Regions from separate parts of the Vreelandella mediterranea genome, predicted to be linked through region 4. Evidence: predicted binding sites of a transcription regulator. Region 4 holds the regulator's gene; each other region holds the start of a gene.

Region 1 (7,491 bases), 1.4 Mb from region 4:
GCCAAAGCCTTTGACTTCCGTTACGGTAATCCCCTGCACGCCGATGTCCGAGAGGGATTCGCGTACGTCATCAAGCTTGAACGGCTTGATAATGGCTGATATGAGTTTCATGGTGACATCCTCTCGCTTGCTGTCCGATTGTTGTGGGGCAGACGTTCACAACGACGAAACCGTTGCCCGCTTCCCCAAGCATACACCGCTACCGCCAGAGAATAAAAAAGCCTCCCACGAGGGGAGGCCGTAAGCTCACTATGTTGCGTCGTTGTAAATGCCACATCGTTGTAAAAGGACCGCTTTGGTTATTTCTTGACGCTGAACTCCGGGTAGGCTTCCAGACCGCACTCGGCGATATCCACGCCTTCGTACTCTTCCTCTTCGCTGACGCGGATGCCCATGAGGGCTTTCAGCACCAGCCAGACCACCAGGCTTGCCGCGAAGACCCAGCCGAAGATACCGACGATGCCGATCAGCTGCGCGCCGAAGGAGGCGTCACCGTTATTCAATGGCACGGCGAGCAGGCCCCAGATGCCCACGACCCCGTGCACCGAAATCGCACCGACCGGATCGTCCAGCTTGAGCTTATCGAGTGTGACGATGGCCGCCACGACGATCAAACCACCCACGGCGCCAATAGTGGCCGCCCCCACCGCGGTGGGAGAAAGCGGGTCGGCGGTGATCGCGACGAGCCCTGCCAGCGCCCCGTTGAGCGCCATGGTGAGATCTGCCTTACGGAACCACAGCTTGGCGAGTACCAGCGCGGCGAGCACGCCGGCGGCGGCGGCGGCGTTGGTATTCACGAACACCTGGGCGACGTTATTGGCCGAGGCGACATCCGACAGTTTGAGCTCCGAGCCGCCGTTGAAGCCAAACCAGCCCATCCACAGGATAAAGGTACCGAGTGTGGCCAGTGGCATGTTGGCACCAGGAATGGCGTGAATGGCGCCGTCACGACCGTACTTGCCCTTACGCGGGCCCAAAATCAGCACGCCCGCGAGTGCGGCGGCCGCACCGGCCATGTGCACGATGCCGGAGCCGGCATAGTCGGAGAAGCCGGCCGCGTCCAGCCAGCCGCCGCCCCAGGTCCAGTAGCCTGAAACCGGGTAGATGAAGCCGGTCATCACCACGGCAAAGGCCAAAAACGCCCAGAGCTTCATGCGCTCGGCCACCGCGCCAGAAACGATGGACATGGCGGTTGCCACGAACACGACCTGGAAGAAGAAGTCAGAGCGCATAGCGTAGTAGGGCGCGTCTTCACCGCCGCCGAGCACCGCGTCCACGCCGTTTTCAGCGCCGATCAAAAAGCCCAGGCTTGGCAAAAAGCCGCCTTCGCCGCTGGAGTACATGATGGTGTAGCCCACCAGCAGGTACATGGTGCAGGCGATGGCAAACAGCGCGATATTTTTGGTTAGAATTTCCGCGGTGTTCTTGGAGCGCACCATACCGGCTTCCAGCATTGAGAAGCCGGCAGCCATCCACATGACCAACACGCCGCAAATCAAAAAGTAAAACGTATCGAGCGCGTAGCTCAGATCGGTTACCTCGTTCATGAGTCGTTCCCCGTCTACTAAAACGTTGTATCAAGCAAAAATGCTCACAAAATCGCCGTGTGACTTATTGGTTCGGGTTATACGGCGTCGGCACCGCGCTCGCCGGTACGAATACGAATGACGTCTTCAAGCGGCGTGACGAACACCTTGCCATCGCCAATTTTGCCGCTGTTCGCCGCGCTGCAGATCGCATCGAGCACGCTGTCCAGGCGATCGTCGTCGACGGCGATCTCCACCTTCACCTTGGGTAGAAAATCCACGACGTACTCGGCGCCGCGATAAAGTTCGGTATGGCCTTTTTGACGCCCAAACCCCTTTACCTCGGTCACCGTGATCCCCTGCACACCGTTATCGGCAAGTGCTTCACGGACATCGTCGAGCTTGAATGGCTTGATGATAGCGGTGATGAGTTTCATCCCGGAGCTCCCCTGCTGGATAAATAGCGGCGCCGCCGCCTGAAATTAATGCCTTGCCTCGATAATGCGCATACCGTGCCATTCATTAAATTTAAATAATAAATCAGCCACTTAAGCCTGAAGCCAAGGTAAACCGCGCGCTTTGCCATGCGCTAACCCGGTGCATGGCAAAGCGGACGCACTATAAGAGTGCGCCCGCCAAACCACATCGCTTCATTTTGATGCAACCAAAAAAGTCGCCGTCCAAACGCACGTGAAACATGCGTATTTCGCTTGGGTTGCGTATCCTTACGAGAAAGCCGTTCACATTTATGCGTTCGTATCAGGAGATAGCCATGGCGACCCAAGACCGCATTAGCCGACTCGCACAGCAAATTGGCGACCGCTTGCAAAATGCCTCTCACGCACCGGAAGACATTCAAAAAGGCGTACAGCAAGTCATGCGCGGCGCGTTTGATCGCATGGAGCTGGTGTCCAGGGAAGACTTCGATATTCTAATGGATGTGCTCCAACGCACCCGCTCGCGGGTCGAAGCCCTGGAGCGCCAGGTGGCCAACCTGGAAGCCTCGATCGACGCAAGCCAGGCCGATAAGGCAACGCCCATGGAAGCCGAGGCGCAGACCACGCCGGCCCCCCAAGAGCCCGCCAAAAAGACGCCCAAGCCGCGCGCCTCTTCCGCCAAGGCGGCCAAGGATGCCACGGGCTCGGTGGACGATCTGGGCGAGTAGCTCGTTGCAAGATGCCCTTGAGAAGTCTTTTATAACAGCATCTTAGGGCAATCACTCTAAAAGCGACGCGCGGCTTATTCCCTTTGCCGCGCGGGCACGCTGATGTTCGAAGCGCCGATCCACACAGATTGATATAAAAAATGAGAACACCTATCATTGCGCTTTGCAGCGTCGATGAACGGCGTTCTATCAATAACAATCTGCTTTCTGGATCACTCATGACTCGCTATGTCGCCCTAAGCGCCGCTTTGTTGAGCGGTACTTTCCCCTTGATGGCCCTTTCTCAATCCCAATCGACCAGTAACGCGGAACCCGTGGCCCAGGACACGCTGGTGGTAGTCGGTTCACGCACGCCCACCCAAATCAGCCAGATCCCGGGGGCGGTACACGTGGTCGAAGGGCCCGAGCTGCAGCAGCAGATCAACGCCGGGGGCGATTTGAAAACGGCGCTGGGCCGGCTGGTGCCAGGGCTGGATTTCGGCCCCCAAGGGCGCACTAATGCAGGGCAGAACATGCGCGGGCGCAGCGTTCAGGTGCTCATCGACGGTGTATCGCTGAATAACTCCCGCGGTCTGTCGCGTCAGTTCGACGCCATCGATCCATTCAATATCGAGCGCGTCGAGGTGCTGTCAGGCACCAGCAGCTTGTACGGCGGTGGCGCGACGGGCGGCTTGATCAACATCATCACCAAGCAAGGCGAGCGCGGCGGCCCCCACTTCGAGACCCAAGCGAGCGTCACCAGTGGCTTCAACACGCGCCACGATCTCGACCGGCGCCTTTCCCAGTCGGCCAGCGGCGGTAATGAAACGGTACAGGGCCGCATTGGCGTATCCTTGATGGAAAACGGCCGCCAGTACGACGCCGGGGGCGATGAAATCTTCCCCGATATCGCACAAAGCGACCTGCAGGACAATCGCCAGCTGGATATCCTCGGCAACCTACGCGTCGAGCTTGACGACGAACAGACGCTGATGCTCAGCGGCCAGCTTTATGACTCCGGCAAAGAGGGCAACCGCGGCGTCTACTACCCGAATTTGGCCGCCCCCACGCCGAACCTCGACGGCGCCGATATCCGCGACGGCTTCACCGCGGATCGCGAACCGCGTACTGACCGCAAGATGGTCAGCGCAAGCTACCACCACGCCGACCTTTTGAATCAGAATTTCTACCTGCAGGCGTTTCATCGGGAGGAGGAGTCGAGTTTTTACCCCTTCCCCTACGCCGCCCAGGACGGCGGTTACTACTTCGCCGCCTCTCAGCAGAACACCCAGCTTAGCGGCTTGAAGGCTCTGTTCTCGGCAGATCCAAACGACGATCTCAATGTGACCTACGGCGCGGACCTGGACCGGGAGTCGTTTGACGCCTCGCAGATGCGTTTCGATCGCGCCGCAAGCGATAGCTCCGGCGGGCTCGTACAGCGCGCCGATCGCGTCACGCCCCGCTATCCGGGTTTCGATATCGACACGCTGGCGCTGTTTACCCAAAGCGAGTGGTGGGCCACGGACCAGCTTCAGCTCAGCGGCGGCATTCGCCACCAACGCATGGACGTGGACATCGACGATTTCAACGACGTGCCCGGCGGTTCCAGCGACTACGACGTCACGCTCTATAACGCCAGTGCCCTGTATGATTTCGACAACGGCCATCAGAGCTGGCTGGGCTACTCGGAGGGCTTCGAGCTGCCCGACCCGTCCAAGTATTATGGCCGCGCCGGGCAAACCGTGGCGGACAACCCGCTGGACGGTATCAAGACCCGGCAAGTCGAGCTTGGCTGGCGCTACCAGGGCGGCGACTGGTTAACCCAAGCGGCGGTCTACTACGCCTGGTCGGACACCGCCATGGAGCTCGACGACGATCTCAATGTGACCCAGATCGACGACGACCGCCGCGACTACGGCCTGGAAGCCTCGCTCACCCGCTTCATCGGCCACCACTGGGAAGTGGGCGGCACCCTGCACGCGCTGGCCTCCGAACGCAAGGTAGATGGCAGTTGGCAGGACCGCGGTATTACCGTAGCCCCTTACCCCTCCCAGGACAGCCTGACCGCCCACGTGGCCTGGCAGGATGACGCGCGCACGCTGCGCCTTCAGGGCAGCCACGCCCGCCAGTACGAAGACGCCGAGGGCGATAGCATCGACAGCTTTACCACCTTCGATGTGATCGGAAGCCAGCAGACCGATATCGGCACCCTGAGTTTGGGAATCAGCAATCTGACCGACAAGCAGTACTCCACGCCCTGGGGCCAGCGCGCCGTGGGCTTCTATTCGCCCAACTATGGGCCGGAGTATCTCTACGACTACCAGGCCCGGGGGCGTACGTTCACCCTAGGCTGGTCGCTTGAGTACTAGAGCGCAGCTCAAAGGCCACGTCCGCGTTTCGTCCAGGCTAGCGGATGGGCGTTTTAGCGCGGCGTGGTTTGCACGCAAGAACGATTATCGTTTAAATACCGGCTGACTCTTCAAGCGACGCCTCGTCATGCGCTCTAACGCCACCACGACTTTCATTCGCGGCCTGCTCTTCGTAGCGGGCCTGCTGCCGTTGACCGCCCAGGCCCAGTGGGCCACCCTCGATTGGACCATTGCCGAGACGCTTTTGGCGCTCGACGCCCCGGTCAGCGGCGTCGCCCAGATCCCCGCCTACCACGACTGGGTCGGCGAGCCGCGCATTCCCGATGACGTCACCGACCTGGGGCTTCGCCAGCAGCCCAATTTCGAGCTGATGGCGCAGTCGCCGCCGGAAGGCTTTTTGATATCGCCCATGTTCGAAGGGCTGACGCCAAAGCTTGAGCGCATCGCTCCCGTCACTTCACTTCCGCTCTACTCGCCGGGCGCGGACACCTGGCAGGAGATCATCGACTTCACCCATCGCCTGGGCGAGCAGACCCGGCGCGAGGCGCAAGCGCGCGCGCTGGTCGACGACACCGAGACACTGCTGGAAAGCCTGCGCAGCGACGTCCCGACGGCCACGCCGCCGCTTTTGATGATTCAGTTCATGGACGCCCGCCACGTGCGGGTATTTGGCGCGAACAGCCTCTACAGCGCGGTACTGGAGCGGCTGGGCCTTGAGAATGCCTGGCAGGAAGGGACCAACGCCTGGGGGTTTTCACTGGTCGGGGTCGAGGCGCTCGCGCGCCATACTGAGGCGACGCTGCTGATCATCGACCCGATCCCCGCCGGGGTGGAAGACGCACTGGCCCGGAGCGGGCTCTGGCAGCACCTGCCCGCCATCGAAAACGACAACGTCATTCGCCTGGCACCGGTATGGAGCTTCGGGGCGCTGCCCTCGGCCCAGCGCTTTGCTCGGGAGCTGAGCTCGGCGCTGTCGCATAGCGAGTGAACAGCCACCCGACCGCGTCGCCCTCTCGGCTAAACGATTTGCGTTTGACTTGCCCCTAATTTCCCCTGGCGCCTACCCAGCACGTGCCAAATACGTTAAGTTTAATTTTCAAAAGAAAAATTAGACATCTGCACAGGGGGCGGGGATGACGCTTGCCATTGTCAATACGCGTGCCGGTGTGGGGCTTGACGCCCCGGCGGTGCAGGTCGAGGTACATCTGGCCAACGGCCTGCCGGGGCTGACCCTGGTCGGCTTGCCAGAGGCCGCCGTGAAGGAGAGCCGCGAGCGAGTGCGAAGCGCGCTGGTCAATGCGGGCTTCGATTTCCCCAATACCCGGCGCATCACCCTGAACCTGGCCCCGGCGGATCTGCCCAAGGAGGGCGGGCGCTTCGACCTGCCCATCGCGCTGGGCATTCTCGCCGCCTCCGGCCAGTTGCCGGTCGATACGCTGGAAGACATCGAGTGCGCCGGTGAACTGGCCCTGGACGGCAAGCTGCGCCCGGTGCCCGGTATCCTGCCGTTTGCAATGGCCACTAAAACCGCCGGGCGCAAGCTGATCGTGCCCCAAGCCTGCGCCGACGAGGCCGCCCTTGCGGGTAACGGCCTGGACGTGCTGCCCGCCGCGTCGCTTTGGGAAGTGGTCGCTCATCTGCTGGATCAAACCCGCATCACGCCCCATGTGCTACCGGCCCCGCCGAAGGCAAAAAACCCGGCGCCGGACCTTTGTGACGTGCGCGGCCAGCACCAGGCGCGCCGGGCGCTGGAAGTCGCCGCCGCCGGGGGCCACAACCTGTTGCTGGCGGGCCCGCCGGGCACCGGCAAAACCATGCTGGCCAGCCGCCTGCCGGGCATTTTGCCGCCATTGAGTGAAGACGATGCCCTACAGGTCGCCGCGGTGCGCTCGGTATGCGGGCTGGCACTAGAGGCAGACTGGGGCCAGCGGCCCTTTCGCCAACCCCACCACAGTGCCAGCGCCGCCGCGCTGGTGGGCGGCGGCTCGAAACCCAAACCCGGCGAAATTTCGCTTGCCCACATGGGCGTGCTGTTTCTGGACGAGCTGCCGGAGTTCTCGCGAAGCGTATTGGAAGTGCTTCGTCAGCCCCTGGAAACCGGGGAAATTCATCTGTCACGCGCCAGTCACGAGCGCCGTTATCCAGCCAGGTTCCAGTTAGTGGCCGCCATGAATCCGTGCCCGTGCGGGCATTTGGGTGACCCACGCAGCCGCTGCCAGTGCACCGCCAGCCAGATCCAGCGCTATCAGGCGCGGCTTTCCGGCCCGCTTCTCGACCGTATCGACCTGCAGGTAGAAGTGCCGGCGCTTCCGCCGGAGCAGCTCACCGCCCAGACCCAGGGCGAATCGTCTGAGGCGGTGCGCGAGCGCGTAATGGCGGCCCGAGCGCGTCAGATGGCGCGTGGCGCGCTCAACAGCCAGCTCAGCGGCAAGGCCCTGGAAGCCGCCTGCGA
Region 2 (7,491 bases), 1.4 Mb from region 4:
GGTTGCCCAAGTGGTAGGCCAGCCGCGCCAAGGGGAGGTTTGGGGCAATGCGCGCGGTGACCACCGGCTCGATGGCGGCGCGCACGCGGATCACCTCGCCGCTTTCGGCTTTCAGCCCCTCGCCGCTACGCAGCACCGGGCCGCGGTCCAGAAACAGCCCCAAGGCCCGGCCGCCGTCGCTTTCTGCTTTCAGGCGACCGCGAATGCGCAGCTCGAAAGGCAGCGTCAGCGTGTCGGTGGCCGCGCTTTCTTCCACTGGGCCGAGGCGTTCTATCAGTTTGAGCATGCTCTTGTCCTTTCTCGATCCATGATGGCTGAGCCGGGGGTAGGTCGTAGAGAGGGTCTTTTGCCAGGGATGGCAAAAGTAGCGTACAGGGACGTATTTACAGCGCCCTCTCGTAGGCCTACCCCCGGCGCCCCACACGGCAGCCCATTCAAAACAAATGATACCGCTGGGCCAGCGGTAGCTCCGTGGCGGGCTCGCAGGTCAGGAGCTCGCCGTCGCAGCGCACTTCATAGGTTTGCGGGTCCACGCTGAGTTCCGGGCAGGCGTCGTTGAGCTTCATGTCCTTTTTACGAACGCCGCGCACGTTCTTGCACGGCGATAGCGCGCTTTGCAGCCCCAGGCGCTCCTTGATGCCCGCGTCGATCGAGGCCTGGCTTACGAAGTTGAACCGGGTCTGGCTCGCCGCGCGGCCAAAGGCGCCGAACATGGGGCGGTAGTGCACCGGCTGCGGCGTTGGGATCGAGGCGTTGGGGTCGCCCATGGGGGCGGCGGCGATCATGCCGCCTTTCAAGATCAGCGAAGGTTTCACGCCGAAAAATGCCGGTTTCCAGAGCACCAGATCCGCAAGCTTGCCGACCTCGATGGAGCCCACTTCATGCGCGATGCCGTGGGTGATCGCCGGGTTGATGGTGTACTTGGCGATATAGCGCTTGGCGCGCAGGTTATCGGCGCCAAGCTGCTCGTCTTCGGGAAGCAACCCGCGCTGGGTTTTCATCTTGTGGGCGGTCTGCCAGGTGCGGCACACCACTTCACCCACCCGGCCCATGGCCTGGGAGTCCGAGGCGATCATCGAGATCACGCCCAGGTCATGCAGAATGTCTTCAGCGGCGATGGTTTCCCGGCGAATGCGCGAGTCGGCGAAGGCGACGTCTTCCGGGATGTTCGGGTCCAGGTGGTGGCACACCATCAGCATATCCAGATGCTCGTCGATGGTGTTCACCGTGTAGGGGCGCGTCGGGTTGGTGGAGGACGGCAGCACGTACTCCTTGGCGCAGGCCGTCAGGATATCCGGCGCGTGGCCACCGCCCGCTCCTTCGGTGTGGTAGGTGTGAATGCCGCGCTCCTTGAACGCCGCGAGCGTATCCTCCACAAAGCCCGACTCGTTGAGCGTGTCGGTGTGAATCGCGATCTGCACATCGTACTTTTCGGCTACGCTCAGGCAGTTGTCGATCGATGCCGGCGTGGTGCCCCAGTCCTCGTGAAGCTTAAGGCCCATGGCCCCGGCTTCGAGCTGGGCTTCCAGGCCTTCCGGCAGGCTGGCGTTGCCCTTGCCGAGCAGGCCGATATTCATGGGCAGGTCGTCCACTGCCTGGAGCATCTTGCCGATGTGCCAGGCGCCGGGGGTGCAGGTGGTGGCGTTGGAGCCGGTGGCCGGACCGGTACCGCCGCCCAGCATAGTGGTCACGCCGCTCATCAGCGCCTCTTCCACCTGCTGGGGGCAGATGAAGTGGATGTGGGCATCGATGCCGCCGGCGGTGAGAATCTTGCCTTCCCCGGCGATCACTTCGGTGCCGGGGCCTACGACGATCTCGACGTCCGGCTGGGTGTCCGGGTTACCGGCCTTGCCGATGGCGGCGATGCGCCCGGCCTTCAAACCGACATCCGCCTTGACGATGCCCCACCAGTCGACAATCAATGCGTTGGTGATCACGGTGTCCATCACCGCCTCATCGACGCGCTGGCTCTGGCCCATGCCGTCGCGGATCACCTTGCCGCCGCCGAACTTTACTTCGTCGCCGTAGTGAGTCGCGTCGCGCTCGACCTCGATCCACAGCTCGGTGTCGCCCAGACGCACACGGTCGCCCACCGTGGGGCCGTACATATCGGCGTAGGCCTGCCGGCTAATCGTGTTGCTTGTCATTGTTTGTCTCCCTCCAGCGCGCCCATCACGTCTCCGCGAAAACCGTAGATCTCGCGCTTGCCAACGAACGGAATCAGCGTGACTTCCCGGGTCTGGCCCGGCTCGAAGCGAATGGCGGTGCCTGCCGCCACGTCCAGACGAAAACCGCGGGTCTTGTCGCGATCGAACACAAGCGCCGGATTGGCCTCGGCAAAGTGGTAGTGCGACCCCAGCTGCACTGGCCGGTCGCCGGTATTGGCGACCTCCACCGTGATGCGCTCGCGGCCCACGCACAGTTCGATATCGCCCTCTTTTAACTGATATTCGCCAGGAATCATGGCGCTCTCCTGTTTTTTGTGACAGGTGAGTAGTGAATGGTAAGTGGTGAGTGGTGGTATCAACCCCATGATTCACGCATACGCAAAGCACTACTCACGATTCACGATTCACACAATCGGCGTATGCACGGTCACGAGTTTCGTGCCATCGGGAAACGTGGCTTCGACCTGCACCTCGTCGACCATCTCGGCCACGCCTTCCATCACGTCCTCGCGGCTGAGGATCTCGCGGCCAAAACTCATCAGCTCCGCCACGCTCTTGCCGTCGCGGGCGCCTTCGATGATCTCGAAGCTTATTAGCGCCACCGCTTCCGGGTAGTTGAGCTTCAGGCCACGTGCGCGGCGCCGCTCGGCTAGCTGGGCGGCGGAAAACAGCAGCAGCTTGTCTTTGTCTCGTGGGGTCAATTCCATGGGGCGTCGTCCTTAAAAGAGAGATTACGTTAACCAAATACGCGGCGTATGGGCCTCGCGCTCGATCAGGCGCGGGCGCAAAAGCCGCCAGGCTTGCTCGCAAAGCGCCCAGGCTTCATTACGTGATTGGCCCAGAAAACGCAGCAGCAGCACATTGTGGCGCTGCGTGACCGCCCAGTGGGGGCTATCCGGGAGCGCCTCGCGCAGCGCCTCGACGGCTTGCTGATTATCATCGAGCCCCACCGCCCACAGCGTGGCCTGCACGGTGGCACCGCCCTGGCCCCAGCGGCCCACAAAGCGCGGATGTAATGGGTCCAGCGGCTGGCGCTCGAGCCATAGGGGCTTGCCGTCCTGGGTCAAACGAAAGTGCTGCTCGATACGCCCGGAAACGAACGGCAATTCGCTTGCCGGGCGGCCCAGCGCCATGACTTCCCAACCAAGGCATTTAGCACTGCCGTGAAGGGCGATATGGGTGTGCTGCCCGCCTTTCGAGCCATCAAAAGCAATGGTTTCCTGGGGCAGCCACTCGAGCACCGCGCCGTCGTCCACGGTGAGCTCGGTACGCTGGGTCCAGGCCACACCTTGGCTGTCCGCCTTATAGAGCTTGTTGGCCGCGGGCGTGGTCAAAAGCGCGTGGGCGCCGGGCTCAATATGGGCGCTAATGGTCAGCGCATCGCCGCTGACCAGGCCCCCGGGTGGGTGCAGCACGTACACGTGGCACGCCTGCCCGCGGCCTTCCGGGTAGAAGGGGCGCTGCACGCGAAGCGGGCCCTGATGGCGCGCCTGGACCAGACGCGTGGCGCCGTCGCGGTGGGCGAACACCAGGCCCAGTGAAGCCGCCCAACGGCGACTTTTATCGAAGCGGTGGCCGGAAGACGCGAGCGAAGGTGCGCTATCGCATAAGGTCATAGGAGCTGTCGCTTTTGTCCGTTAAACAATCCGTTCACCTGGAAATGCAATTAATGCGCCAAAATGGTGAAACGCCTCGGCACGTGCTCGAATCCAGCATTGGAACGCTATCTCAAGAATCGCGGCTATCTTCTCGCACCAAAAAAGAACAAATAAACACTATCGCGCACCAAAAAGTGGCAGCGCTGCTGGCGTGATGCACTGTTTGCATAACCCTTTTGACGCCAGGGCCGACTGTTTGCCCTGCGCATTCAATGTTGGGCACTCGCTAAAGTTACTAGACAACCTTTTCCTGTAGCGTTTATATAAGAAAGCTTGCCAAAAGCTAATCAAGCTTCGCCTTTAACCAGCCATCTTTAAAGAGTCTTATTCATGAAACTATCCACGTTGTTGACCGCTAGCCTGCTACTTGGCGTGATGAGCAGTTCCGTTGCTGCAGAGCCGCTGCCCGAAGGCGCCGTCCAGCCAGGCACCCTTGCCAACCAGCAGTTGATGCAAGATGCCATGACCGGCGTTGCCGCCAAGGTCGACATGATGGGCTGCGACACCCCCGAAGAGCTCTATCCTTATGTGATGGCCATGCCCGAGGGAAGTGAGGGCGCCCAGCAATGGAAGGAGCTTTGGATGGTGCAAGGCTGCGATAGCGAGTTTCCTGTCGAAATTCGCTTCAGTGAAGCGGGACCCAACGCCGCCGATTACGTGATTGAGTAACGCTATCGCCGCTGGCGCTTTCGATTCTTGACCAGTCGGCACGCACGCCGCCTGACGGCCATGTGACAAAAGACCACCTGGGCAATACTGTCCATTGGGCAACTTTGCGTTACGATCTAGCCACTCCCCCGCCAACGACCTCGTGGCTCATCAGGATAGATCGCTTCGTGCAGTTACAACGCTCAACAGGCAAGCACTGGTATCGCATAGCGCTTTGTATGGCGCTGGTTGCGATGCTGTTGCTGCTGGTGGGCCCGCTGATCTCACAGCTTCAAGCGCATGATCATGCCCACCACAGCGACCATCACGCGCATTCAGGGCTGGGTCACGAAGGCCATCACGCCCACCACGGGCAGCCGCCAGCCCCAACCGAGCCGATCTTCACCTGGTTTCACGAGTGCGGCTACTGCTCGATCTGGCAGCAGTTCCCCACTGCCCACGCGCTTTTGCCCACCATTGCCCGGCAGGCGTTCATTCACCAGGCCCCCTTGCCGCAAATGCCGTTGCAGGGGTTCGCCTCCCTCGATCACTACCGTCACGCACCTCCCCGCGCACCGCCGGCTGCCTAGCGACTCGTCTCTATTTCTGATCGCCTGACGGCTTTTGACCGCCAGGCGCTTGTCGCTATCAAAGCGCCCATTAATCGGGCGCTCGAGGATCCGTGATGTCATCCCACGCCACTACCCCGTCGGCGGCGAAAAAGCCGTTCGATATGTACCTCGCCGTCTGGCGCTGGCATTTCTATGCAGGCCTTCTGGTCCTGCCGTTTTTGATTATGCTGTCGATCACCGGCGCACTTTATCTCTTTCATCATGAGATCGACGCCATCGTTCACGCCGACGTCAAACGCGTGGAGGCTCGAGCGAGCACCGCTGCGCCCTCGGCGCTGGTGAGCGCCGCGCTTGAAGCACAGCCGGGCACCGCCCTGAAGTACACCGCCCCGGCCACTCCGGAAAGCTCGGCGGAAATCACCGTGCGCACCCCACAAGACGAGCGCCTGGCGGTGTATGTAAACCCCTACACCGCCAACGTGCTCGGCACGCTGGACGACCAGGGCACCCTCATGTGGACGGTGCGCACCCTACACAGCCTCAAGTTTTTCGGCGCCACGCCGCGCAAGCTTATTGAGATCACCGGCGGCTTTGCGATTCTGCTGGTGCTGACCGGCATTTATCTGTGGTGGCCACGGCGCCAGGCGAAAGGCGGTGTGGTCAGCGTGCGCGGCACGCCGAAAAAGCGGGTTTTCTGGCGCGATTTGCATGCGGTGACCGGGCTGTTCGTCGGCGGCTTCATCCTGTTTCTGGCGATCACCGGGATGCCCTGGTCCGGGGTGTGGGGCGGCCAGGTGAACCAGTGGGCCAATGGCAATAACTTTGGCTACCCCGCCGGCGTGCGGGTCGAGGTGCCGATGTCCGAGACGCGCCTGAGCGAGCAAACGCCCACCAGTTGGTCGATGGAGCAAGCGCGCATCCCCGAATCCAGCGCGACCACTCCAGCTGCGGCCCAAGCGAGTATCGGCCTGGACGAGGCCGTGGCGGCCTTCGAGAGGCTCGGCCTGCATGACGGCTTCGCAGTGAGCCTGCCGGGGAGCGCCACAGGCGTGTACACGGGCTCTGTCTACCCCAACGATTCAAGCCAGCAGCGCGTGGTACATCTCGACCGATACAGCGGCGAGCCGCTTCTGGACATGAGCTACAAAGACTACGGGCCGCTGGGCCGCTGGCTGGAGTTCGGCATCAGCGTCCACATGGGTCAGGAATTCGGCCTGGCGAACCAGCTGGTGTTTCTGGCGGTGTGTATCGCCATCATCGGGCTATGTGTGTCCGCCGGTGTGATGTGGTGGAAACGCCGCCCGAAAGGGGGCGTCGGCGTGCCGCCACTGCCTGCGGATAAACGCGCCTTTCGCGGCATCATCGCCATTCTGGTAATCGGCGGGGTGCTGTTTCCGCTGACCGGTGCGGCGATTGCCGTGATGCTGGTCATCGACTGGTTTTTGGTTCGCCCGTTGCAGGAGCGCCGTTTCACATCTCGCCAAGTGTGAAGGCGCCAGGACGTTCAGGCTAGCCGTTATCCGCCATCACGACCCGATTACGCCCGGTGTGTTTGGCTTTATAAAGCGCCTCGTCGGCGCGTTGGATCGTGCGCTGGTAGTCCGGGTGGCCATCGTACAAGGCGAGGCCGAAGCTTGCGGTGACGTTGAGCAGCGTGTCGGCGCCGACCAGCATGGACTCCTTGGCAATGGCCTGGCGCAGCCGCTCGGCGAACAGGCGGCTGCCCTCGGCGCAGCTATTGACCAGCACGATCAAAAACTCCTCGCCGCCCATGCGGAACACATAGTCGCCGCCGCGGGTGGAGCGCTCCATGATACTGGCCACATGCTGCAGCACGTGGTCGCCGGCTTCGTGACCAAAGCGGTCGTTGATCGACTTGAAGTGATCGATATCGAGCATCAACAAAACGAACTGCTTGCCGGATTGGCGGGCAAGCTCGATTTCGCGGCCAAGCACCACCGGCAGGAACTTGCGATTCAGTAGCAGCGTCAAGCTATCGCGCCCGGCCTCCAGCTGGGAGGCGCGCTTTAGCATGTCGTCCAGCAGCATCAAAATGCTGCGAATACCGTCACGAATACTGGCAAGCGCTGCCTGGCGCTGCTCCGCCTCCGGCCGGGCCAGCTCGGGCAGGGTTTGGTGGTCGATCCGCTCGATGCAGCCGGTGATACTCCCGATCTCGGGTACGCCTTCGAACACGTGGCTTGCCTTGTGAAAATACCAGAGCCCAAACTCGGAGCTCGCAAGAGGCAGCAGGGTTTGAACCGGCTGCTGCGAGGCCACGGCATACATCAGCGTATTCTCCCAATCGAGCAGCGCCGAACGCTGCCGCTCGCGCTCATCGCCAATATTTTGCGTGAGCGTAAAGAGCTTGTACGCCTCTTCGGTACGCGCGTTGCGCTCGCTGGCGACCGAGTAGGCGTAGCTCATGATCTCCATGGCCATATC
Region 3 (7,491 bases), 1.6 Mb from region 4:
ATGGAGAACATCACCGAAAGCGCCGGGGCGTCACCGGCTTCCAGAGCAGAGGTGGCGCGCACCCGGGTATCGTCGTAGTTGCCCGCGTAGATCGCCTCCACGGAGATATCCGGGTGTTCGCTCTCGAACTCCTCGACCAGGTTGTCGACCACGCCGGTCAGGGCGCCGCCCACCGAGACGGGGTAGTACAGGGTGAGGTTGACGTCGGCATTGGCGTAAGAAGCGCTCAACAGGCCCACGGCCAGGGCCGTTTTGGCGAAGGGAAGGGGAAAACGCATGGAAGACTCCTGGGATTCAGTGTTGAAACGAACCCACCTGGGGCGGGCGAGACACGCGGCGCAGTGTGCCGGGTAACGCGCTTGGCGAAAGCTGCGTTTGGCGCAGGCCGTCCTCGGCGAAAAGGTGGGCGCTTTCCGGCGTCCAGAAAAGTCGGCAGGCCTCGCCCGTCAGCGCGGGTTTGCCGTTGACGCGCACGCGCAGGCGCTGCTCGCCCACCGCCACGTAGACGATGGTGTCCGCGCCCAGGTACTCCTCGCTCACTATTCTTGCCGGGATGCCGGGGGCATCCGCCGGGCGCAGTTCGATATCTTCCGGGCGAATGCCCAGCTGGCCACCCGCCGCTTGCAGCGGGGCGACGAGGGTCGTGTCGCCGTCGATCACGGCGCCGGTGTCACCGGCCACCAAAGGCAGTAGATTCATCGCGGGGCTTCCTATGAAACTGGCGGCGAAGGCGCTCGCCGGGTGGTTGTAGAGCGCATCCGGCGTGGCGTCCTGAACGATGCGCCCGTGCTGCATCAGGATGACCCGGTCGCCCATGCTCATCGCCTCGACCTGGTCGTGGGTGACGTAGATCACCGTCATGTTCAGGCGGCTCTGCAGCGCCTTGATCTCCCGGCGCATGTCGCTACGCAGGCGGGCGTCCAGGTTAGAGAGCGGCTCGTCCATCAAACAAATCGGGTGCTCGGAGATGATCGCCCGGGCCAGCGCCACCCGTTGGCGCTGGCCACCAGAGAGCTTTGCCGGTTTGCGGTCGAGATAAGCGGTCAAATCGACGAGCTCTGCGACCTGCTCGAGCCGGGCCTGGCGCTCGGCTTTAGCGACGCGGCGACTCTTGAGGCCGAAGACGATGTTCTCCGCCACGCTCAGGTGGGGAAACAGTGCGTAGGACTGAAACACCATGGACAGGCCGCGATCCCCCGGCGGCAATCGCGTCACGTCGCGCTCGCCGATATGAATCTCGCCCTGGGAGGCGTCCTCTAGCCCGGCGATCATGCGAAGCGTGGTGGATTTTCCGCAGCCGGAAGGGCCGAGCAGAATGACGAACTGGCCCGGGGTGACGTCAAAGGAGACGTTGTCGACGGCGGTGGTCGCGTCCCAACGTTTGGTAACACCTTCCAAGCGGATACGCGATTGGCTCATGACTCGATACTCGTTCGAAACGGTATGACGATGGTCAATCACTCTGCGTCAAAGGTGTTGCGGTTGTGTGACACTCCCGGGGTGGCCGTAGGTCAGCCGTTGGCCGCAAGGCCGTAGCGCTTTAGTTTGCGCACCACGCTCGATTGGCTGATGCCTAGACGTTTGGCGATGGCGTAGGTGCTGGTGTGGGTTTTGCAAAGTCCTTCGAGAAGCTCGCCTTCGAGGCGCGCCAGATAGTCCGGCAGGGTTTCACCGACCTCCAGCGGCGCGCTTTGCGCCGCCAAGGGTGAGGGGGCGTCCTGGGCGGCGGTGGGTTGAGGCGAAAGCCCGACCCGATCGATCTGATCAGAGGCGCTCGAAAGCCAGGCACGCTCCAGCCAATTTTCGAGCTCGCGCACGTTGCCCGGCCAGTCGCTTCCCATCAGCGTCGACCAGACGTAATTGCCCAGAAATTTCTGCCGCCCGTAGTGGGCGTTCAGCCGCGCCAGGCACGCTTCGGCAAGGCCGGGGATATCCTCGCGGCGTTCGCGAAGCGGGGGCAATGTCACGGGAATGACGTTGAGGCGGTAGTAAAGATCCAGCCGGAAAGCGCCTTCCTGCACCCGGCGCGCCAGGTCCTGATTAGTGGCCACCACCAGGCGAAAATCCACCCGGCGCGAGCGGGTGTCGCCCAGCCGGGTGAGCTTACCGTCCTGAATTACTTTCAAAAGCTTGGTCTGCATCAACAGCGGAAGCTCCCCGATCTCATCAAGAAACAGCGTGCCGCCCTCGGCCTGCTCCAAAAGCCCGGCCTTGCCCTGGCGGGCGGCGCCGCTGAACGCCCCAGGCTGGTAGCCAAACATCTCGGACTCGAACAGGTTTTCCGGAATGGCGGCGCAGTTGACCTCGATGAACGCGCCTTCGCCCCGTGCGCTCCAGCGGTGGAGCTGCCTGGCGAAAGCGGTCTTGCCCACGCCGGACTCGCCCAGCATCAGCACGTTGGCGCTAGAGGGCGCAACGCGTTTGAGCAGACGCGCCACCTCGCGCATCGCGGGGCTTCGCACCTGTAGGTGCTCCAGGGCGCTATCCAGCGCGCGGTCGTCGGGGGTCGCGCCGTTGCGGTCGCGCTTGATGTGTTCGTTGAAGCGCTTTTGCAGCAGCGCGTACTCGTCCTGAAGAAGCTGTAGGTCGGTTAAATCCCGGGAGCGGCTGATGATGCGCTCGAGCTTGCCGTTCACCAGCACCGGATGCGCCTCGGCGATCACCCGCCGCCCGGTGCCGGTGGTTTGCATCAGCTGAGCAGCGCGGTGAGTACGCATGACCTCCAGGCTGATCGAGGGCTTGAGGGTGCCGTTTTGTTCGAGGGTTTTGACGTTGCTGCCGAGCAGTTCATCCCGCGACATGCCGTACACCGCCTCGACCCCGGGGCTGATATCCAGTACCTGGCCGCTTGCGCTGACGATGAAGAAGTGGTCGTTGGCGGTTTCCACGATGGTGTTGAGCACGTGCCGATCGATATCTTCCACCCGGCCTCCTTGTTTGAACCGAATATGACTTGGTCAATGCATATATGACTCAATGCTACGCCTTTATAAGTCATTTTTGCATCGATTGAGCTCGAAAAGCCCCGTTCAAGGGATTCCAGCGTTTGGCACGTTAAATGCAGTATCAAGGTAACGCTTAGCCAAAGAGGGCTTTTGAAAGCCCGTCTCGATAACGACAGGAGGTTTTAATGTCCGAGTTCAACCAGCCGCTGGGCGGTAACAGCGTGCCGCGCTTTGGCGCCCCGGCCACCATGATGCGCCTGCCCACCCAGGAAAGTGCCCAGGGGCTCGACGCGGCCTTCATCGGTATTCCCATGGATATCGGGACCTCCAACCGCCCCGGCACGCGCATGGGCCCGCGCCAGATCCGCGATGAATCACGCATGCTGCGCCCCTACAACATGGCGACCCGCGCCGCGCCTTTTGAGTACCTGCAGGTGGCGGATATCGGCGACGTGCCGATCAACACCTTCCACCTGCCCAAGAGCGTCGACATCATCACGGCGTTTTTCGACGACGTGTTGCGCCACGACTGCGTGCCGCTGACCCTCGGTGGCGATCACACCATGACGCTGCCGATTCTGCGCGCCATGGCCAAAAAGCACGGCCCGGTGGGGCTGATTCATATCGACGCCCACGCGGACGTCAACGAGCACATGTTTGGCGAAGAGATCGCCCACGGCACGACCTTTCGCCGCGCTCAGGAAGAGGGGCTTCTGGCGAAAGAGAAGGTGGTGCAGATCGGCCTGCGCGGCACCGGTTACTCCGCCGAAGACTTCGACTGGTGCCGGGATCAGGGCTTTCGCGTCGTGCAGGCCGAAGAGTGCTGGTACCAGTCGCTGGCACCCTTGATGGAGGAAGTACGCGCGCAGATGGGCGATACGCCGGTGTATATCAGCTTCGATATCGACGGGCTCGACCCCTCCGTGGCACCGGGCACCGGCACCGTGGAGATGGGCGGGCTCACCTCCCATCAGGGCCTGGAGATCGTGCGCGGGGCGGCGGGGCTCAATATCGTCGGCGGCGATCTGGTGGAAGTTTCACCACCCTACGACACCAGCGGCAATACCGCGCTGATGGGGGCCACGCTCTTGTACGAGATGCTCTGTGTGCTGCCGGGGGTCAAGCGGGGCGAGTAAGTTCCCGGCGCCGATGACGCTCGATTAAAACAATAGATAACAAAGGGAGGCTAAGCCTCCCACGCCGCCAGCCCACCTCCAATAAGCACTCTCAACAGGTGAACTCTATGTCTGAATCTCAAACGACACGCGACGAGGCTGCGTCAAACGGGCCCATCCCTCGAAGCCATTTGCTCAAGTTTCTGATTCCCTCAGTCATCGGCGTCTTGCTGTTTCTGGTGCCGTTTCAAACCGGGGAGTCGGTCAATATCGGCATGGGCATGATGGCCGATGGCCTGCAGGCGCTGCTTGGTCAGGCGCTTCCCTTGATAGCCATGCTGGTGTTGTGCGTATCGGTGGTGGTGACTCTGTACGTGAAGACGGCCAACCCGGCCTGGGCGCGTGGCGGCCACTTCGGCGATATGTTCAACGTCGGCCCGATCTGGGTGGCGCTGCGTATTCTGGGCGCCGTTTTCGTGGTGATGACCTACTTTCAGGTGGGCCCGGAGTTCGTCACCGCCTCGTTCACCGGCGGGGTGATGCTCGACGATCTGGCGCCGGTGCTGCTGACGTTTTTCTTCTTCGCCGCGATCTTGCTGCCGTTTCTGGTCGAGTTCGGCTTCATGGAGTTTATCGGAAGCCTGGTGCGCAAGCCGTTTCGGATCATCTTCAACCTGCCCGGGCGCAGCGCCATCGACGCCACCGCCTCTTGGATGGGCTCCGGCACCGTGGGCGTGCTGATTACGTCCCAGCAGTACGAGCAGGGCTTTTATAACGGCCGCGAGGCCTCGGTGATCGCCACCAATTTCTCCGTGGCCTCCATTGCGTTCAGCCTGCTGGTGGCCAACTTCGTGGGTATCAACCACCTGTTCGTGCCGTTCTACTTCACCGTGGTGGTGTCCGGGCTAGTCGCCGCGATCATCGTCTCGCGCATTCCGCCGCTTTCGTTGAAAGCCAACGACTACTACGCGCCGGTGGGCTGCCAAATCAGTGAGGAGAATACCGGCAAGGCGGGGCTTTTTCGCTATAGCCTTTTACAGGCCACCCGCCGCGCCGCCGGTGCCCCGGGGCCTGTCGCGCTTGCCAGGCTGGCGCTGATCAACGTGATCGATATCTTCCTCACTCTGTTGCCGCTGGTGTTCGCCATCGGGACCGTGGCGCTGATTCTTGCCGAGTTCACGCCGCTCTTTACCTGGCTCTCCTACCCGATGGTGCCGGTGCTCGAGCTGCTGCGCATTCCCGAAGCCCAGGCCGCGGCCCCGGCCACGCTGGTCGGCTTTGCGGATATGTTCCTGCCTGCGGTACTGGCCACCAATATCGACAGCGAACTCACGCGCTTCGTGATCGCGTGTCTTTCCATGACGCAGTTGGTGTACATGTCCGAGATCGGCGCGTTGCTGCTGAAGTCGAAAATCCCCATCGCGCTGTGGGAACTGGCGGTGGTGTTTTTGCTGCGCACCGCGATCACGCTCCCCATTATCGCCTTCATGGCGCATACGTTTTTCTTTTGAGGCATAGCTCATGAAGGATTTTCAAACGATGACCTGCGCCGAGCTTTTGATTCGCCTTTTACGCGATACCTACGGGGTCGAGTCGCTCTTCGGCATTCCCGGCGTACACACGGTGGAGCTTTACCGGGGCCTTGAAGGCGCAGGCGTGGCGCACGTGACGCCACGCCACGAGCAGGGCGCGGGCTTCATGGCCGACGGTTACGCCAGGGCAAGCGGCAAGCCCGGCGTGTGCTTGATCATTACCGGCCCCGGTATGACCAATATTGCCACCGCCATGGGCCAAGCCCTGGCGGACTCCATCCCCATGCTGGTGATCTCGAGCGTCAGCCGCCGCGATACCCTGGGAATGGGGCAAGGGCGGCTTCACGAGCTGCCAAGCCAACAGCAGTTGGTCAGCGGCGTGGCGCGCTTTAGTCATACGCTGATGGACGCCTCGACGCTGCCCGAGGTACTCGCCCGCGCTTTCGCCGTCTTTAACGGCGCCCGCCCGGGCCCGGTGCATATCGAGATCCCCATCGACTTGTTCGATACGCCGGTGACGGTCCCAAAACATGGCCGGGCGCCAACGCTCTACCGCGCCGCGCCGGACCCGGAAGGGTTGGGTGAGGCGGCGCGCCTGCTAAACGCGGCAAAAAAACCGCTGGTGCTGCTGGGGGGCGGCTGTGCGGCCGCCCCGGATGCGGCCCGCGTCTTGGTCGAGCGGCTCGACGCGCCGACGGTGACCACCATCAACGCCAAGGGGCTTTTAGGGCGCGACCACCCGCTGGACCTGGGCGCCAACGCCGCGCTGCCGCCGGTGCGCACGCTTGCCGCCGAGGCGGACGTGATTCTGGCCGTCGGCACCGAGCTTGGCGAAACCGATTTTGATGTGGTGTTCGACGACGGTTTTCACCTTGACGGCACGCTGATTCGTATCGACCTGGACCCGGAGCAGCTCGTGCGCAACCAGGCAACCGCGCTGGGCCTGGTGGGCGATGCCGGGCGTAGCCTGGCGCTGCTTTTGGAACACTTCCCCGAGGCGCACGAGCGCGGGGGCGTCCCGCGAACCGCCGCCGCATGGGCCGCGCTCGATCTTGCCAATGACCCGGCGTTCAGCGATTTCGTGCCGCTTTATCAAACCCTTGCCGAGCACCTGCCCGAGGCGGTGCTGGTGGGGGATTCCACCGCGCCGGTGTACGCGGGCAATCACCTGGTGAGCCAGCCCGCGCCGCGGCGCTACTTCAACGCCTCGACCGGCTACGGCACCCTGGGGTATGGGCTGCCCGCAGCGCTGGGCGCTCAACTTGCCCGGCCGGATTTGCCGGTAGTCGCGCTGGTGGGCGACGGCGGGGTGATGTTCACACTTTCGGAAATCGCCACTGCTGTGGAGGCGAAGCTGCCGGTCGTCATCGTGCTCTGGCACAACGCCGGTTATGAAGAAATTCGCCGCTACATGGACGCCCACGGCGTGGCGCGCCTCGGCGTGGATCTTCAGGCGCCGGATTTTCTGACATTGGCCGACGGGTTTGGCTGTGCAAGCGTCCGGGTCGAGTCGCCCGAGGCGCTCGCCCACGCCCTGATTAAGCGCAACCCTGCCGGCCCGCTACTCATCGAAATCGACGCTGCCGCCTGGCATCACGCCTGCACCCAGTAAAGGATACTTATGAAGACGCTCGATCAGCAGTTCATCAATAACCAGTGGGTGACTTCTCTTGGCAGTCGTCTACTCGAGGTATTCAACCCCTACCGTGAAGAGGTGATCGGTCAGGTAACGGCAGGGGCAGCCGAGGATGTGGACGCCGCCGTGGTGGCGGCCCGAAACGCCCAGCCCGCCTGGCAGGCGCTGGGCGGCGCCGGGCGGGCACCGTATCTCGAAGGCTTCGCCGAGGCACTGCAAGCGCGGCGCGCGGAACTCATCGAACTCAGCGCCACCAACAACGG
Region 4 (7,491 bases):
CTCGCCCAGCGTCTGGAGTTCGTGCATTTCGCGCTTGAGCTGGGACTTGCTGGGCCGCTCGAGCGGTTCATCAAACTGATCGTCAGGGCCGCTAGCGGGGCGTTTTTTAGGCATACAGGCACTCACTTAATAGATTTGTCGCCAGCTAGTATACCAGCTGCGACCACGACATTTGATCCGCCAGCCACGATAGGCGATGAGGAGAGAGTTATGGCACAGGCATTCGATGCAGCCGCTCAGGAAAAGGAGTTGGTCGCGCGCGCTCAGGAAGCCCTGGCGCTTGCCAAAGAGCTGGGCGCCGATGAAGCCGAAGTAGGCGCAAGCGTCGATCAGGGGCTTGGCGTGAGCGTCCGCCTGGGCGAGGTCGAAACCGTCGAGCTTTCCCGGGATCAGGGAATTGCGGTCACGCTTTACGTAGGCAAACGCAAGGGCAGTGCTTCGTCGAGTGACGCAAGCTCGGCGTCGATCAAGGCGGCGGTCGAGAAGGCGCTGGCAATTGCCCAATACACCGGCGAAGACCCGGCGGCGGGGCTCGCCGACGCCTCGCTAATGGCCACCAAGTTTCCGGATCTCGACGTTCACCACCCTTGGGCGCTGGATACGGAGCGCGCCACCGAGCTTGCCTTGGCCTGCGAACAGGCCGGGCGCGACGTGGCGGGTATCCATCAGTCCGAAGGCGCGTCGCTTTCAAGCGGCGAGGGCGTGCGGGTCTACGCCAACAGCCACGGCTTCATGGGGACCCAAAAAGGCAGCAGCCACTCGCTTTCCTGCATGCTGATCGCCCAGGACGAGCGGGGCATGCAGCGCGACTACGACTACACCAGCGCCCGGGACCCGCGCGCGCTTCGAGACCCGGAAAGCGTAGGCCGTGAGGCGGCCAGGCGTACCCTGCGCCGGCTCGGCGCCAAACGTCCGCCGACCGGCACCTTTCCGGTCCTTTTCGACCCCTCCCAGGCAAGCGGGCTGGTGGGCCACCTGATGGGGGCACTGGCCGGCGGCGCGCTTTATCGCGAAGCCTCGTTTCTATGCGACAAGCTTGGCGAGCCGCTTTTCCCCGAGTGGTTCAGCCTCGAGGAGCGCCCGCTGGAAGTGGGGGCCATGGCGAGCTCGCCCTTCGACGGCGAAGGCGTGCAAACCCGCCACAACCGCTTTATCGAAAACGGGCGCATCGCAAGCTACATGCTCTCCTCCTACAGCGCGCGGCGCCTTGGCATGAGCACCACCGGCAACGCGGGTGGGGCGCGTAATATTCGTCTCGAAGCGCCGTTGGAAAGCCTGGACGCCCTTCTTGAACGCATGGGGCGTGGGGTGCTTGTCACCGAGTTGATGGGCCAGGGCGTGAATGGCGTTACCGGCGACTACTCGCGCGGCGCGGCGGGGTTCTGGGTAGAAAACGGCAAAATTCAGTATCCGGTGGAGGAGTTCACCATCGCGGGCAACCTCAAGACCATGTTTAGCGGGCTGAGTGGGTTGGGCGACGACCTGGATACCCGGGGCAGCATCCATACGGGCAGCTGGCTGGTCGATGCCATGACCGTGGCCGGTAGCTGATCCCGATACACGCCACTCGCTAAAGCAAAAGCCCGCCGTTCAAAACGGCGGGCTTTTTAGTGGGCAGGCTTTTTTAAACGCTAAAAAGTAGGCGCTAAAAAGAGCGCTCAGCGTATACGGCGGTAGTTCGCGTCCAGCCCCAACCGCTCGAGCAGACGGGTGAACAAGAAGGCTTCGTCGCCGGTGAGCGAACGGCTCAGGCAGTTCAGGTACTCACGGCGCGAGTAGCGCCACCAGCGCGGCGCCTTGTAGGCATCGAGGTCGATGGCGACCATGCGCCCGTCGCGTACCAAAAAGTTGCCGGTATGTAGGCCGCGACAGTGAATGCCGTTTTGATCGAACGCCACCAGGGCATCCAAATATTGCGCCTGCAGGTCTGGCGAGTCCAGGATCAGCTCCTTTAGCGCCACGCCGTGGATATTTTGGGTGGCCAACCGGTAGGGACGGGCCTCGGTGATCGTTGGCGTGGCAATGCCCAGCGCGTCCAGGCGCGAGGCAATCAGCGCGAAGTTGAGCCCGGGGTAGGGGCGAATGCGCAGCAGGTAGCGCAGCCGGTCGAAGGTCTTGGGTTGGAAGGTCTTGATGAACTGGTCGTGCTCGGGGTCAAAGTGGACCCGGGAGTATTTGCCGGTTTGGATTAGCTGCATATTTTGCTCGACAGGTGGATGGGGACGCTGCCGCTTATGGCCCGTTGTCAGGTATCTTCGTCGAAGCGGGCGTCGAACAGTGCTTGAATCGCTTCCAGGGTCTGTTCGGCGTCCTGGCCCACGGCTTCGACGGTCAGCGCCGTACCGCAGGGCGCGGCCAGCATTAAAAGCGACATGATGTTGGCGGCGTCGGCCTTCTGGGTCTGCTTATAGACGTATACCCGAGACTCGAACCGCTGCGCGCAGGTGACAAGCTTGGTGGCGGCGCGGGCGTGAAGGCCGCGCTGGTTGGTCAATGTAAGAATTCTTTCGGGCACCCTGGTTCCTTTTTGCCTAGCGGTGTCTTGATTGAATGTGCGTGGTTCATAAGGGATGACACGGCAAGCTCCCGCCGCCCAGCATTACGATGGGGTGGCGTCATCAACGCTGTAGTGAATGCCCAGCTCGCGGTGGCGAAGCTGTACGCTGGAGCGCTTATCGAGCATCTTTTTGGCCAGCTGTTCGACCATGTACACCGAGCGGTGCTGGCCGCCGGTACAGCCGATAGCGATGGTCATGTAGCTGCGCTGGCTGCTCTGGTAGGCCGGAAGCCACTTCTCCAGCCAGTTGAGAATATCCATGCCCATCTCATCGACGACCGGATAGGCCTCTAAAAAGGTGGCAATCTCGGCGTCGCGCCCGGTGAAGTGTCTAAGCGTCGGGTCCCAGTAAGGGTTGGGCAGACAGCGGATATCGAACACGATATCCGCGTCCAGCGGCACTCCCCGCTTGTAGCCAAACGACTCGAGCGTCAGGGTGAGCTGGCTCTGGCGCTGGTGGCCCAGCTGGTCGGTGATCCGTCCGCGCAAATCGTGCACCGTCAGCCGCGAGGTGTCGATCATTAGATCCGCCAGTTCGCGGATGCCAAAAAGCGTCTCTTCCTCCTTGGCGATCGCTTCTTCCAGGGTCATCCCGCTGTCCCGGGTCAGCGGGTGGCGCCGGCGCGTGGCCGAATAGCGCTCGAGCAAAATCCGGGCGTCGGTGGTGAGATAAATCACCTGTACGCGGGTACTGCCGGATTTGATGTCCTGAAGCAGGGCCGGAAAGCGCTCCAGGGCCGTGGGCAGGTTGCGCGCATCGATACTCACCGCCAGGTGCGTGCGCTCGCCTTGCTGTCTTAGCTCATCGACCAGTGAACCCAGCAGCATGGCCGGCAAGTTGTCGATGGCGTAGTAGCCCAGGTCCTCCAGCGCCTGAAGCGCAATGGACTTTCCCGACCCGGAGCGGCCGCTGATAATCACCAGTTGCATAGTGTTTCTCTTCGGTCTGTAGGGCTGGGTGGGTAGGGCCTTGATTTAGCTGCCCGTTTGCTCGCGAATTTTGGCGGTGACGATCTCCAAAAGCTCGCGCTGGCTCTCGCATTTGCGAAACTGCGCGCGCGTGGCGGCGTCATTCATGATGGTGGCGACCTGACCCAACAGCGCAAGGTGGGTGTCGTCGGCCTCTTCCGGCACCAGCAGTACAAACACCAAATCCACCGGGTCACCGTCGATGGCGTCGAAATCCACCGGTTCGGCAAGCTTTAGAAAGCCGGCGATAGGGGCGCTGCAGTGAGGGCTGCGGGCATGGGGAATCGCGACCCCATTACCAATGCCGGTACTGCCTAATCGCTCCCGGCCTATCAGACGGCTGAACACTTCCTGGCTATCCAGGCTGGGCGTATTTTGGGCGATGAAGGTGCTGAAGAACTCCAGCACGCGCTTTTTGCTGCCCCCGGGGACGTCGAACAGCACGCGCTCCGGGGGGAGTATGGTTTCCAGGGTCATCGATTTAACGCACGCCAGCGCCCTGGGCGCGAGCTTGTGCTTTTTCCTTGTGTTTTACGAGTTGGCGGTCGATTTTGTCGGCCAGCGCGTCAATGGCGGCGTACATGTCGTTGTCCTGGGCTTCGGCGTGCAAATCGGCGCCGGCCGCATGGAGGGTGCAGGCGGCCTGCTGACGCTCTTTCTCGATGGAAAGCGTGACATGAACGGTGGTGATATTGTCGTAGTGACGCTCGATACGTTCGAGTTTTTCGTTAACGTAATCGCGCAGAGCGTCGGTCAGTTCCAGGTGATGGCCCGTAATATTGACTTGCATCGACGTACTCCTAATCCAGGACTGTCCTTTGATTGTAACCCTTTTTCTACCGTTGCAAAGCCCCGGCGGCCAGTTTCACTTTTTAACGCAAACGCCGCCGTTCGCTGGAGGAGGGAATCCCCATGGCCTCGCGGTATTTTGCCACCGTGCGCCGCGCTACGCTAATACCGCCATCTTCCAATAGTGACACCAGGCGGCTGTCCGAGAGCGGCTTGCCTGGCGTCTCTTCTTGAATCAGTTTTTTCAACCGGGCGCGGATCGCCGTGCTGGAGTGGCTGTCGTTGCCGTCATGACCGCTCACTTGGCTCGAGAAGAAGTACTTGAGCTCAAATACGCCGCGGGGGGTGTGAATGTATTTTTGCGTCGTCACCCGTGAAATCGTCGACTCGTGCATCTCCACGGCCTCGGCGATATCGGCGAGTATCAAGGGTTTCATGGCCTCTTCGCCGCGCTCCAAAAAGCCAAGCTGGCGGGCGATGATCTCGCGACCGACGCGTAACAGCGTATCGTTGCGACTCGAAAGGCTCTTGATCAGCCAGCGAGCCTCTTGTAGGTGCTCTTTTAAAAACTGGTTGTCCTGGCTCTTGTCCGCCCGCTTGATCAGGCTTGCGTAATCAGGCTGGACGCGCAGCCGCGGAAGCGCCTCGGGGTTGAGCTCGAGGTGCCAGCCTTCGTTATCGTGGCGTACCACCAGATCCGGAGTGATGTAGCTATCGTTGGTGATGCCATATGCGCTGCCCGGGCGCGGGTCCAGGCTTCTGATCAGTCCGATGACGTCATCGAGTTGCTCGTCGTCAAGCCCCAGGCGGCGCTTCAAAAGGCGCATGTCGTCCTTGCCGAGCGCTTCGAGAAACTGGCGCACCAGGCGCTTGGCGGGCACCAGAAGCGGCGTGTCGTCGGCCAGGGTGGCGAGTTGGAGCATCAGACATTCGCGAAGGTCGCGGGCGAAAACGCCGGTGGGTTCGAACTGCTGCATACGCATCAGCGTGTTTTCCACCTCGCGCTGACTCAAACCCTCGAGCCCCTGGGCCTTGAGCCCTTCGCGAATATCGTTGAGAGGCTGGGTGAGGTAACCGTTGGGGTCCAGCGCGTCGATCAGGCTTTCGGCAATGGCGTATTCGCGCTCACTGGCGTCGGTCATGGCCAGCTGCCAAAGCAGGTGGCCATGCAGGCTTTGGCCCGCCGCCTGTCGCTCGAAATCCGGCCCCTCACTGCCGGCGCTGGCCGCCATGTCCTGATAGGTGTCGGACCACTCGCTATCGATGGAGAGTTCGCTGGGGATGCTTTCTTCCCATTCGGCTTCGGCGGTCTCGGTCACGCTCTCTTCGCCAAACTCGTCCTCTTGTTCCAGCAACGGGTTGGCGTCGAGCGCCTGCTGGATTTCCTGGCGAAGATCGAGGGTGGAAAGCTGTAGCAGGGCAATGGCCTGCTGCAGTTGAGGCGTCATGGTCAGCTGTGTGCCGACACGCAGCTGTAAAGAGGCTTTCATGACCATTGAAGAACCACTCGTTACTCGTAAAGCTCCACCCTAGTGCGAGTTGGGGTCCGGCGCAAGTGCAATAAATATGCCACTACACGGAACTTTAGGATTGGCGATGGTTTAGAGGCGGAAATCGGCGCCCAGATAGACCTCACGAACCTTCTGGTTATTCAAAATGGCGGTTGAGTCACCGCTTGCAATGATGTGGCCGTCACCCACGATATAGGCGATATCGCAGATATCCAGCGTCTCGCGCACGTTGTGGTCGGTGATCAGCACGCCGATGTGGCGTGCCTTGAGAGCCAGGATGATCGACTTGATCTCGCCGACCGAGATCGGGTCGACCCCGGCGAAGGGCTCGTCGAGCAAAATGAACGCGGGGTCGGTGGCAAGCGAGCGGGCAATCTCCACGCGGCGGCGTTCGCCGCCGGAAAGACTCATGCCCAGGTTGTCGCGGATATGGGTGATGTGGAAATCGTCGAGCAATTGCTCCAGGCGCGCCTCCCGGGCGCGGCGGTCCAGCTCCTTGCGCGTTTCCAGAATCGCCATGATGTTATCGGCCACCGACAGCTTGCGAAAAATCGATGCCTCCTGGGGGAGGTAGCCGATGCCGGCGGTGGCGCGTTCGTGCATCGGTGCCCGGGTCAGGTCGCGCTCGTCGATTCCTACCGTGCCGGCATCGGCCTTGACCAGGCCCACGATCATATAAAACGAGGTGGTCTTGCCCGCCCCGTTGGGCCCGAGTAGGCCCACCACGCTGCCCTGGGTGATCTCCAGGTTGATGTCTTTTACCACCCGGCGGCGCTTGTAGCTTTTGGCGAGATGGCGGGCGTGAAGCGTTTTGACCGCCCCAGATTGCGTGCTCGACACGGTCATTCTCCTATTGCGCGGGCTGTAGCGTCATGCGGATGCGCTGGTTGTCGCTACCGCTAACGTCTGAGCGCGCCTGAACCACTTCGCGGTCGATGAAGTACTCAAGGCGCCCGCCCTGAAAGCGGTCGGCTCGCTGGTGGAGTTCGGCCTGGTCGATAAGCTCGATGCGCCGTTCGCTGACGTGGTAGACGATACGCCGCGCCCAACCTTCCATCGGGCCTCCGTCGTTTTCGAGCTGATTACGAAGGTAGGCGCGCTCGCCGGTGGCCACTGCCTGGGAAAGCTCGCCGGCGTCGTTGCGCGAGATTTCGACACGGTCGCCGCGAATCTGCATTTCCCCCTGGCGGATATCCACATTGCCGGAGTAGACGGCGGTACCCGCGCGCTGATCAAGATCGAGCCGGTCGGCTTCGACTTCGACGGGGGCCTGGCTTGTCTGGGCGGCGGCGCTCAAAGGCAGGGCCAGTACCAGTAGCGCGGTACGTAAAAACGGGTGCATAACGACTCCTAAGGCGTTGAGCGGGCGGGCGGGTGAGTGCCGCGTACGTTATCGGTGAGCCGGACCTGGCTCGTGTCGAGCCAGACATCCATGCGGTTGGCGCTCATCTGCTGAGGAGGCTGCTGTAAAAGGGCCGGTGCCTCGGTGTAGGCGTGGCGGTCGACGCCATCGTAGTGTAACCGCTCGGTATCGAGCTGCCAGCCCTCCTCCGGGGCGAGCAGTCTGGCCGAGCCCTCCATGACCAGCGACTGACGCTCGTTTTGCAGTATGCCGTGGTCAGCGCTGGCGAGCCACTGGCGCTGGTCGGAATCGAATAGCGTCGC

What was found. The regulator sigma-54, encoded in region 4, starts transcription at its own class of promoters, with help from an activator protein. The targets are predictions, from matches to a motif close to TGGCACNNNNNTTGCTNT.
Region 1: a site for sigma-54 is predicted at 2,027-2,044, ahead of ACWFVE_RS16095 (P-II family nitrogen regulator). Genes of this name have one in related genera too.
Region 2: a site for sigma-54 is predicted at 3,828-3,845, ahead of ACWFVE_RS15765 (urease accessory protein UreD). Genes of this name have one in related genera too.
Region 3: a site for sigma-54 is predicted at 3,048-3,065, ahead of speB (agmatinase). Genes of this name have one in related genera too.

Annotation. Positions count from the first base shown of each region.
Region 1 is NZ_OZ310198.1:3,482,559-3,490,049, forward strand. Features, by position in the region: gene glnK (P-II family nitrogen regulator) at 1-111, opposite strand, end outside; gene ACWFVE_RS16090 (ammonium transporter) at 300-1,547, opposite strand; gene ACWFVE_RS16095 (P-II family nitrogen regulator) at 1,625-1,963, opposite strand; gene ACWFVE_RS16100 (accessory factor UbiK family protein) at 2,299-2,691, shown strand; gene ACWFVE_RS16105 (TonB-dependent receptor) at 2,910-5,039, shown strand; gene ACWFVE_RS16110 (ABC transporter substrate-binding protein) at 5,167-6,027, shown strand; gene ACWFVE_RS16115 (YifB family Mg chelatase-like AAA ATPase) at 6,173-7,491, shown strand, end outside.
Region 2 is NZ_OZ310198.1:3,406,039-3,413,529, forward strand. Features, by position in the region: gene ureE (urease accessory protein UreE) at 1-286, opposite strand, end outside; gene ureC (urease subunit alpha) at 435-2,147, opposite strand; gene ACWFVE_RS15755 (urease subunit beta) at 2,144-2,464, opposite strand; gene ACWFVE_RS15760 (urease subunit gamma) at 2,573-2,875, opposite strand; gene ACWFVE_RS15765 (urease accessory protein UreD) at 2,900-3,784, opposite strand; gene ACWFVE_RS15770 (hypothetical protein) at 4,157-4,495, shown strand; gene ACWFVE_RS15775 (DUF2946 family protein) at 4,663-5,064, shown strand; gene ACWFVE_RS15780 (PepSY-associated TM helix domain-containing protein) at 5,160-6,536, shown strand; gene ACWFVE_RS15785 (diguanylate cyclase) at 6,556-7,491, opposite strand, start outside.
Region 3 is NZ_OZ310198.1:475,617-483,107, forward strand. Features, by position in the region: gene ACWFVE_RS02300 (ABC transporter substrate-binding protein) at 1-278, opposite strand, end outside; gene ACWFVE_RS02305 (ABC transporter ATP-binding protein) at 295-1,419, opposite strand; gene ACWFVE_RS02310 (sigma-54 interaction domain-containing protein) at 1,512-2,924, opposite strand; gene speB (agmatinase) at 3,131-4,081, shown strand; gene ACWFVE_RS02320 (YjiH family protein) at 4,189-5,571, shown strand; gene ACWFVE_RS02325 (5-guanidino-2-oxopentanoate decarboxylase) at 5,582-7,204, shown strand; gene ACWFVE_RS02330 (aldehyde dehydrogenase family protein) at 7,214-7,491, shown strand, end outside.
Region 4 is NZ_OZ310198.1:2,046,374-2,053,864, reverse strand. Features, by position in the region: gene yjgA (ribosome biogenesis factor YjgA) at 1-114, opposite strand, end outside; gene pmbA (metalloprotease PmbA) at 211-1,551, shown strand; gene ACWFVE_RS09635 (hypothetical protein) at 1,659-2,198, opposite strand; gene ACWFVE_RS09630 (HPr family phosphocarrier protein) at 2,246-2,515, opposite strand; gene rapZ (RNase adapter RapZ) at 2,600-3,487, opposite strand; gene ACWFVE_RS09620 (PTS sugar transporter subunit IIA) at 3,533-4,003, opposite strand; gene hpf (ribosome hibernation-promoting factor, HPF/YfiA family) at 4,008-4,316, opposite strand; gene ACWFVE_RS09610 (RNA polymerase factor sigma-54) at 4,399-5,811, opposite strand; gene lptB (LPS export ABC transporter ATP-binding protein) at 5,917-6,666, opposite strand; gene lptA (lipopolysaccharide transport periplasmic protein LptA) at 6,677-7,168, opposite strand; gene lptC (LPS export ABC transporter periplasmic protein LptC) at 7,177-7,491, opposite strand, start outside.